DNA from 3 places in the Streptomyces sp. NPDC030021 genome. Region 3 is predicted to be linked to each of the others. Evidence: riboswitches for the same ligand, from Rfam matches in the RefSeq annotation. Region 3 holds a riboswitch; each other region holds the start of a gene.

Region 1 (3,211 bases), on a different contig from region 3:
TCGGGATCGATGGGCCCGGACGACCTCGCGGCCGCCCTCGCCGAAGTCACCGGCGTCCTGCGGGAGGTGGGCGTCGGCGGGAACCGGGTCGCCGTCCTCGCGTGCGACGCCGACGTGCATGCCGTGACCCGGGTGCGCAGTGCCGGCGAGGTGACCCTGGCCGGTGGCGGGGGCACGGACATGCGGGTCGGCATCGGCGCGGCCCTGGCCCTGCCCGACCGGCCGAACGTCGTGGTCGTGCTGACCGACGGGTACACGCCGTGGCCGGACGAGACACCGTCGTGCCGCTTGATCGCCGCCCTGATCGGCAACTCCCCGCCCGCGCCCCCGTCCTGGGTGGAGACGGTACGCGTCGACCCGGCCACGTGATCCCGGCCGGGATACGCCTACGAACGACACCCGCCATCCTGCCGACCCCGGTGGGACGAGGCACCAAGTGCCGTGCTGTTGGTGGTTCTTGCCCGTGCGGCGCCGGCGGGGAAGGTCCCGGTTCCCCGCCGGTGGCGGACGGCCGTCGCTCGTGCCGCGCCAATGCCCGCACGCACGGCTGATGTTGCCGGATCGGCATCGCCGACGCGACCCTCGACGACACGCCTTGTCACCCTCCGTGTTTAACCGTCCGCGAATCGGTAACAAAATGTAGTGACAGGCAGTCAATACTCGACGAAAGGCAGGACCATGAACCTTGTCAACGTGCTCATCCTCGTCGCGGTCCTCGCACTTGTCGGCCTGCTGATCGCGGCCCCCAGCGCCACCGTGCGGCGCAACCCGTTCCCGGGCCGCCGGCAGCGAGCCGACCGCCACCGCCGCTCGGGCGCTCCGAGGTCGACCCGGGTACCCGGTCAGCGGGGCATCCAGCACCACGCGCCCTGACCCCGGGCCGGCGGCCGGGTCGGTGGTGGGTGAGGTACTTCACCGCGGGGGTGGCCCCGGATCGCGGAGCGCGTTGCTAGATTGTCCGGCGGCCGGTCCACGGCCCCGGACGAGATGCGCCGTACCCGGTTACGCACGACGACGCGCGAGGTGCCGCACGAGCGGCGCCGTCCGCTGTCCGCACCCGGGCAGCGTCCTCGTCGAGCAAGATGGGCCGTACGCCATGACCGTGCCACTCACCCGCAGCCTGTACCGGACGACCGCGCACGCCGCCGGAGGACGTACCGGATCCGTCCGCACGGACGACGGACGCCTGGACGTCCGCCTCGCCCCGCCGCGCAAGAAGGTGCCCGGCACCACCAACCCCGAGCAGCTGTTCGCGGCCGGTTTCGCCGCCTGCTTCACCTCCGCGCTCGCGGAGGTCGCCGCCGAGTTCGGGGCGGACGCCTCCACCGCGCGCGTGGCCTGCGAGGTCCAGCTCGGCACCACGGACACGCCCGCGGGCTACGGCCTCGCGGTGGCGCTCACCGTCAGCCTGCCCGGGTGGCGTGCGGCGGACCTCCAGCCCCTGCTGCACCGGGCGGACGCGGTCTGCCCGTACTCGCAGGCCGTACGCGGCAACGTACCGCTGACGCTCCTGGCCGTGGACGAGCCCGCCGAGGCCACCGAGCCTGCCGCCGATGACCGCGCCTGAGCCCGGGCCGGCCGGGCACGTCACGGACGGCCCCGGCGTCCCGGTGCCCGAGCGCGGTGCCTGGCTTCGGCGCGGCATCAGCCGCAACGGCGGACCCCTCGTCGAGGACCGCGAAGTGGTGTGGCTGCAGGCCGGGTCGTACTACGCCGACAGCCGTGGCTTCGCCGGTACGACGTCCTTCGACGGCTCCCAGGTGCACTTCCACCACCTCACGGGCGAGCCCGGCGAAGACGCCGGCACCTTCCGGTGGGACGGTGCGGACCTCGTCGAGCGGGGCACCAACCCGGACGGCAGCACCTTCCTGGAGATCTGGACCCCGCTGCCCGCCGCCGACGGCGCCTGCGGCTCCTGGTCCGGACCGGACCACCACGTGGTGCGCGTCGGCCGCCACGTGGTGCATGTCGATTCCCGTGCCGGTACGTACTGGCGGCTGTAGCCCTGGGTGGCCCGGGGCGGCGGCGCACCGTCAGGGCAGGAGACCGGCCGGGAGGTATTCCGCGTACTCCGAGGCCGGCCGCCCGGTGGCCTGGCGCACCAGGTCCTCGATGGGGTCGGCCGCCTCCTCCGGCGCGGGCGTGCCGAGGCGGTCGGCGACGTCCTTGCGGAGGGTCGGGAGCAGTGCGTAGAGGTGGTCGCCGGGGCAGGAGGTGGCGTTGAAGTCGCGGTGGCCGTAGATCTCCGACGCGGGCAGGCCGTACTGGTCGCAGATGTGGGCGCACAGGTCGGCCAGGGCCGCGTACTGGGCCTCGGGCGGGTCCTGCGAGGTGTACGTGCCCTCGTTCTCGATGCCGATCGACACGGTGTTCTGGCCGACGCAGTGCGCCGCCCGCACCTGGCGGGTGCCGGTGCGCAGCTCCGCGAGGCTGTGGTGACGTCCTTCCAGCACGAAGGCCCCGCGGCTGATGGTGAAGTGCTGACCTGTGTCGATCCAGCCCTGCGCGTCCATGTGGTACGTCTGGATCGCGCGGGCGAGGGCGAAGGCGCGCTGCTTCGAGTAGTCCGTCACGTTCGCCGTCGCCGTGTGGTGGACGATGATCCGCTCCGGGCGGTTGTCCAGGACGACGACGGGTTCGGACGCCGCCCGCGCACCCCAGGCGGCGCAGCCGATGATGTCAGGGGTGGCGGCGGAGTACGCCCGCCCGGCCGCGGCGAGCGGCAGTGCCGTGGCGGCGGCGAGGGCGAAGGCTCCCGTGAGGACCGACCGGCGGCTGTACGGGGCGGTGGCGCGCGCGGGCGGCTGGTGCAGTGCGGAGAAGGTCATGCGGCGCCATTGAAGGGGACTCCACCTCCACCGGTCGCGCAGACACACCGCCCAACCCCCCGGAGTGTCCCCGACCGGCCGTAACCGGCGGTCACCCGCGGCCGGCGCACGGAGCCGGCTTCGCCACCGACAGGGGCTCGGCGATGTCCTCCGGCGAGCGCGCCGCTGCTCCCTCGGCTGGCCCGGACACGACCGCCTGCCCCGCCTGGTCCGCGGGACACCGTCTATCCGAGGCCTTCCGGCGTCCCGTCCTCGTGCTTCCCTTCGGTCCCTGTGGTCACTGCGTACTCGCAGCAGGACGTACGACGATCTCGTTGACGCCGACCTCGGCCGGCTGGGCGACGGCAAAGGCGATGGCCTCGGCGATCGCGGACGCCGGCAGC
Region 2 (3,211 bases), on a different contig from region 3:
CCGTTCGAAGTGGGAGGTGTCTATGCCGAACGCCTTGACGCGCCTGCTGATGTGCGTGTGGTGGCCACCCACGACTTCAAGGCCGAGGTGTCGCAGAACTTGGCACATGTTCGTCGAATCGGCGACAGCCGCGGCCAGGATCTCCCTCGTCCACTTGACGGCTTCCGCTCGCTCGAAGTGGGACGTGTCCACGCCCAGCTTCCGCATGCGGTCGTGCAGATAGCGCCGCGAGCCGCTCTTCGGGTCGACCCCCAGCTTCTCCAGCGCCTCCGACAGCGTGCGCGACGTGCGCGCCGCCTCCGCGAGGCGTTCCTTCGTGTACTGACTGATCGGCACCCCGGCCCCCTCCGTTCCGGCCACGCGTTCGTGGCCTCGCACGGATCAACGAACCGATATGCGGGTAGTTACGTCCGATAAGCGGAGCGGCCCGCACCGGTGGGGTGCGGGCCGCTTGCGGTGGGGAGGGCGGGGTCAGAGGCCCAGGTCTTTGATGATCTTGGCTACGTGGCCCGTGGCCTTGACGTTGTAGAAGGCGTGCTCGACCTTGCCCTCCTCGTCGACGACCACCGTGGAGCGGATGACCCCGGTGACCGTCTTGCCGTACAGCTTCTTCTCGCCGTACGCGCCGTACGCCGTCAGCGTCTCCTTCTCCGGGTCGCTGACCAGGGTGACCTTCAGGTCCTCCTTCTCGCGGAACTTCGCCAGCTTCTCCGGCTTGTCCGGGGACACGCCGATGACGTCGTAGCCGTGTCCCGTCAGGAAGGACAGGTTGTCCGTGAAGTCGCAGGCCTGCTTCGTGCAGCCCGGGGTCAGCGCGGACGGGTAGAAATAGACGATCACCTTGCGGCCCTTGTGGTCGGCGAGCGAGACCTCGTTGCCGTCCGCATCGGGCAGGGTGAAGGCGGGGGCGGTGTCGCCCGGCTGGAGTCGCTCGCTCATCGTGACACTCTCCTCGGGAGGGGATCGGTATGCCCATGAGACTAAGCTGACAGACTGTTCATGGTGGACTACGCCCCACACGACCACGACGACGACGGAGGCAGCGCGGTGCCGGAAGCCAGGACCCCCGCACAGATCGAGGCGGACATCGTCCGCCGCCGTGAGCAGCTCGCCGAGACGCTCGACGAGATCGGCGTGCGCATGCACCCGAAGACGATCATCGGGGACGCGAAGGCACGGGTCGCCTCGACCGTCGACCAGACCGCCGGGCGGGCCTTCGCCACGGTGAACCGGATGGTGACGGATCTGCGGGACGGTCTGCGCCATGACGACGGGGCTCCGCGCGTGGGCCGGATCGTGCCCGTCGCGCTGGTCGCGGTGAGCCTGGTCGGGCTGCTCGTGGTGTCGGCGCGCCGCAAGCGCGGATGACCCTGAGCGGTACGGGACGGGCGCGGGCAGGTAGGTTCGGGGCGTGAGCGAGAACACCACCCACGACAAGCTGCCCATTCGCATGCTGCATGACCGCGTGCTCGTGAAGTCCGATCTGCCGGAGGGCGAGCGGCGCTCGGGCGGCGGCATCCTGATTCCCGCGACGGCCGCGGTGGGCAAGCGGCTGGCCTGGGCCGAGGTGGTCGCGGTCGGGCAGAACGTCCGGACGGTCGAGCCCGGTGACCGGGTGCTGTACGACCCGGAGGACCGTGCCGAGGTCGAGGTGCGGGGTGCGACGTACGTGCTGATGCGCGAGCGGGACCTGCACGCCGTGGCCGCGGAGCGGCTGGAGGGGTCGGAGGACTCCACCGGGCTGTACCTGTAGGTCTGAGAAGGGGCTGGTGGCGCAGGTCACCGGCCCTTTTCGCTGCCCTTTGCTACGGTGGAGGAGAACCCGACGAGACGCGCCGTACCGGGTACGACAAGACGACGCACCCCGTATCGCTCGATGTCTCGGAGGTGCCGTCATGGCATGGGTTCTTCTTCTCGTCGCCGGTCTGCTCGAAGTCGGCTGGTCGATCGGCATGAAGTTCACCGAAGGTTTCACCCGGCTGTGGCCCAGTGTGTTCACGGGTGCCGGGATCGTCGCGAGCATGGTGCTGCTGTCGTACGCCGCGAAGACGCTGCCCATCGGTACGGCGTACGGGGTGTGGGTGGGCATCGGCGCGGCCGGCGCGGCCGTGCTCGGTATGGCGGTGCTGGGTGAGCCCGTCACCGCCGCCCGGATCTTCTTCATCTGTCTGCTGCTGGTCGCCGTGGTGGGGCTGAAGGCGACCTCCGGTCACTGACCGGAGGTCTGTCCCGGTTACTCCAGGAACGCCGACGGCGGGCGGAGGCCGTCCGCCGGGCCTCCGTCGCCGCCTTGTGCGCTGCCCTGGGTGCCGCCTTGCGTGTTGCCTTGTGTGCCCTGGGTGGTGCCGCCCTGGTCGCCGCCCTGGGTGGTGCCGCCGTTGTCCTGGCCGCCGTTGTCCTGGCCTCCGTTCACCGGGCCGCCGTTGTCCTGTCCGCCCTGGTTCTGGCCGCCGTTGTTCTGTCCGCCCTGGTTGCGGCCGCCCGTGGAGTTCGACGGGGAGGGCCGGGTGGGGCGTTCGGGGGCGCTGGGCGAGGGTTCTCCGGGGGTTTCCTGCGGTGGGTTGGATTCCGGGCTGGGCGGCGGCGGGGGCTGGGCTGCGCCGGGCTGGAGTTCCAGGTCGAAGTCGACGGGGTCGGTGCCTTCCAGGGCGGTCTTGGTGTAGGCGGCCCAGATCCGGGCGGGGTAGCCGCCGCCGCCGATGCGGGCCTCGCCGAGGGCGTCGTAGAGGGATTCCAGGGTTCCGGTGTCCGGGTCCTGGCCCATCATCGAGATCACGGTGACCAGGTCCGGGGTGTAGGCCGCGAACCAGGCCGAGCGGTCGAGTTCGCCGGTGCCGGTCTTGCCCGCGGCGGGGTGGCCGGCGGCGAGGGCGGCCGTACCGGTGCCGTTGTCCACGACGCTGACCAGCATGGACGTGGTGGTGTCGGCGGCTTCGCGGCTGATGGCCTGGGTGGGGGTGCGCTGGGGGAGGCTGATGGTGTCGCCGCCCTTGGTGATCTTCTCCAGGAAGGTGTAGGGGGTGCGGCGGCCGTGGTCGGCGAGGGTGGCGTAGGCCTGGGTCATGTCCAGGACGCTGGCCTGCAGGGTGCCGAGGGCCATGGCCGGGCCGGGTACGAAGTTGGGGGTGTTCTCGGGGATGCCGAGGTCGATGGCGGTCTTCTTGACCTTGGCGGTGCCGACGTCGACCGCCATCTGCGCGTAGACGGCGTT
Region 3 (3,211 bases):
GTAGTCGTCGATTCGTACCACGTACGGCGACCGCAAGCCCATCAGCAGTTGGGCCTCGGCGCGGAAGGCGGTGCGCGCGCCATGCGTCAGATACTTGATCGCCACCGGGGCACCGGAAGCCTCGTCCAGAGCTTCGACGACCCTCCCGCAGGCACCGGTGCCCAATTCCCTGCCATGGGTGTAACCGGGAACCTTCCACTGTGGATGTGCGCTCATGTCCCCGTTGTTCATTACTGCCCTCGCATGCGTCGTTGCCGTGCGCGCCTGGGAGCATGCCTCCCGCCACACCGACAGCCGGCCGGCCGGCCTGCTGCGGCCAGTCAACCGGTCAGCTGCGTCGTGGCGCGTGAGCAACTACTACTCATGCGCAGGCCCTCGTACCGTCTTGGCTTTGAGCGCGGCTCAGTCGTCTGGGCAGAGGACGAAGAGAGGGAAGGCGAGTCGGCGGGGCCGGTTGCCGATCTCGTCGAGCGCGGCGCGGATTTCGTGAAGGTGGCCGGCGGTCATCTGCAGTGGGGGTTCGTGGGGCTGGTAGGTGGTGCGGACCGGGTAGTCCACGCCCGGTTCGGTGGTCATCTCGATGTGACAGCCCATGACGTGGGTGACCGGTCTGCGTTCGCAGAACTCGATCAGGCGGTCGATGGTCCGGGTGAAGGCGTTCCGGTCCTGGATGTAGAGGCGGCCCGGATAGACCGTGTCGCCGGTGAGCAGGAACCCGGTCCACGGGTCGTAGAACGTGACGGCGGCCTCGTGGTGCCCGGGGGTGGCCAGGCATTCGAGCCTGCGGCCTCCCAGATCGACGCTCACCGTGGCGGTGGGGTTCTCGTCGAATCCGAAATACTTCCAGGCCGTGGGGAGCTCTGCTGAGACCACTGTGGTGTCGGGGAGGTCGGCGAACTGGCCGTCGCCCGCGATGTGGTCGCCGTGGGCGTGTGTGTGCAGCACCAGCAGGTGGTACTCCTGGCGGGGGTGGCGGGCGAGCCAGCCGTCGACGAGCTGGTCCACCACCAGACGCAAGGGGAAGAACTCACTTGACGCTGTGGCCCCGGTATCGATCAGTACTGCCCGGTCGTTGCCGAACAGCAGGAACAGGAACGGCGCTTCGTAGTTGATCGCCATGTTCTGCCGCAGGATGACCGTGTGCTCGTCGTACTCATAGACCTGGATGTCCGGGTCGGTGTTGTGCTTGGACGATGGTGAGCCGTGGATCCACCGGACGTCCAACTCGCGAGGCCCGTAAGCCGGGCTGTCGAAATCGACGAAGGATGTACCTACAGCCATGACGCCTCCTGAGTGCGTCGTCTTGGCGGGCCGGGTACGGCGCACATCTCGTCCGGGGTGGGCACCTGAGAGCCTCCGCCGCGACGCTACCACGAGATCGATCTACGGCTCTGTTGCGGGCCTTGGCCTTCGGCGCCGATCTCCTGAGTGCTCGCGCTCCCTACCGACCGGATGTCCGGAAGGCAGGTCCGTCTTGCTGCTCCTCGTCCCTCTCCAGATCGCTGATTGCGCGGCGGCGCGGCTTTCCGCTCAAGCAGGTGGAGCGCTCTCATATGGAGTAAGAGCTGCCCTTCGGAAGGTGATTCCGTGCAGCGATGGCTCCACGACTTCGCCGCGGATGTCTTGCGCAGCTGCACCTTGACCGAACAAATGAAGACTGACGCAGCAGGAAAGCGTCCGAAAGGAATGGCGGCACGGTAGATCGGTTCCCATGGGTCGCGTGACCGGCTCTCGATGTGGTCAGAAGGGGACGACGGATTGCGCGAGCGCATCCAGAGCGGCCTGTGGCCGGATGGTCGTGCCGGCCAGGCCAGGAAATCCGCCCCATGCCAGGCAGTCCCGCAGGTGTGCAACGAACGGGACGGTCCCACCGCGCCCGCTGTGAAGCTCCACGTCCGCGAAGGGTCCGGGGAGGCGAACGGTGTCGACCGGTTCCGGCTGCGCGTCGCGGGGGTTCGCCTTGAACGACGGACCAGGGCTGATCGTCAGGTCCAGGGGCGCATTCATGCCGACCCGTTCCCTCTCCTCGTGGGCCCACCTCTCCGCCTCGGCGACAGCCTCTTCGAGGGGAAGGACGACGAGGGGATCGAAATGCGAGAGGTACATGAACGGGTACTTCTCCGGTACATCGACGATCTCGTTCCTCTTCGGCTCCGGGCCGTGCCTCCTCGGGTCGTGGCGGAACCTGTCCTCACTGCCCGACAGGTCCACGGAGCCGACCACGAGATAGAAGGCGCGCAGCGAGAGCGGCAGGCGTCCGCCCGTGAGCCTCTCCAACCTCTTCACGGACCGGAGTGCGTCGAGCGGGGGCGGGACGAGGGCGCGCGCCTTCTCGTGGAAGGGGTACGCCTCGGCGCGCAGCGTTTCAACGACAGCCTCCAAGCCGCACCGCACCCGCTCCATCGTCTCCATCGCGACGGCCTCGGCGGCCTGCGCGGCGGGCGCCTTCGGTGGTCTCCGGTCAAGCGCAGCCAGTTCCTCCCACACCCGCTCGTGCTCGCCGGCGCGATAGCGCTCGATGAGATCGCCCGTAAATGGCTTCACGGTGCTCGTGGCCGTCGCCTTCCGCTTGCGCTTCTTCATGCGCCCCGCGGCCTGGTTCACGATCTTGGGGTCGAGCTGGTCGAGCTGGTCGAGGAGCGCTCGCGCCGTCGCGCCGAGCTCGCGGTCTTGCGCGGCCATCAGGGATCGTTCGATCCAGCGCGGTTCGGCCGTTGCCTGCGCGGGCGTGAGCTTTTCGAGTACGGTCCTGGCGGACTCGCTCCGGTTGTCGCCGGAACGGAGCACCTGCTCCTCGAACAGGGGCGCCAGGACGTCAAAGGCGCGCGAGGGGCCGGCGCGCAGCAGGGCATCGATCGCGATCGTCTGGCGATCGTGACGGTCGTACTCGTTGATCGGGACACCCTCCAGCGACAGGGGCGAGGCTGCGGCCTCAAGGGCTTCCGGCGTCCCGATCTCGAGCAGGTTCTGCCCTGCGGTGGTAAGGAATTGCCGTTGCCGAGTGAACAGTTCGCGCAACGCGGGAACAGCAGGTGTGTAGCGGGTCTCGGCCAGGCGATGCGCGAGCCATTGCGCGAGGCCTCCGTCGTGGCCGTCCACCGCGGAGAACCAACGCGTCTTCAGGAGCGCGTCGAGCAGCCCCGCGCCATCTCGAAGCGCTGGATGCTCGCCGAAGAGGCCTGCGCTCTCGGCCTGGTCGAAGCGGAGCTCG

Evidence for each region. Region 3 has a riboswitch for guanidine ahead of ACZ4YL_RS39340 (MBL fold metallo-hydrolase). Riboswitches for the same ligand answer to the same signal wherever they lie in the genome.
Region 1: linked by a shared signal. The riboswitch ahead of ACZ4YL_RS11190 (Ohr family peroxiredoxin) and the one ahead of ACZ4YL_RS39340 (MBL fold metallo-hydrolase) in region 3 are both predicted to bind guanidine.
Region 2: linked by a shared signal. The riboswitch ahead of ACZ4YL_RS03610 (DMT family transporter) and the one ahead of ACZ4YL_RS39340 (MBL fold metallo-hydrolase) in region 3 are both predicted to bind guanidine.

The regions. Positions count from the first base shown of each region.
Region 1 is NZ_JBVIAH010000004.1:507,545-510,755, forward strand. Features, by position in the region: gene ACZ4YL_RS11180 (vWA domain-containing protein) at 1-369, shown strand, start outside; gene ACZ4YL_RS11185 (hypothetical protein) at 679-873, shown strand; guanidine-III (ykkC-III) riboswitch at 959-1,021, shown strand; gene ACZ4YL_RS11190 (Ohr family peroxiredoxin) at 1,097-1,567, shown strand; gene ACZ4YL_RS11195 (hypothetical protein) at 1,554-2,003, shown strand; gene ACZ4YL_RS11200 (peptidoglycan recognition protein family protein) at 2,034-2,828, opposite strand; partial or broken gene ACZ4YL_RS11205 (oxidoreductase) at 3,106-3,211, opposite strand, start outside.
Region 2 is NZ_JBVIAH010000002.1:117,034-120,244, forward strand. Features, by position in the region: gene ACZ4YL_RS03590 (HNH endonuclease signature motif containing protein) at 1-336, opposite strand, end outside; gene bcp (thioredoxin-dependent thiol peroxidase) at 472-939, opposite strand; gene ACZ4YL_RS03600 (DUF3618 domain-containing protein) at 1,048-1,368, shown strand; gene ACZ4YL_RS03605 (GroES family chaperonin) at 1,412-1,753, shown strand; guanidine-III (ykkC-III) riboswitch at 1,795-1,864, shown strand; gene ACZ4YL_RS03610 (DMT family transporter) at 1,896-2,216, shown strand; gene ACZ4YL_RS03615 (transglycosylase domain-containing protein) at 2,234-3,211, opposite strand, start outside.
Region 3 is NZ_JBVIAH010000035.1:43,149-46,359, reverse strand. Features, by position in the region: gene ACZ4YL_RS39345 (serine/threonine-protein kinase) at 1-354, opposite strand, end outside; gene ACZ4YL_RS39340 (MBL fold metallo-hydrolase) at 403-1,281, opposite strand; guanidine-III (ykkC-III) riboswitch at 1,293-1,360, opposite strand; gene ACZ4YL_RS39335 (hypothetical protein) at 1,741-3,211, opposite strand, start outside.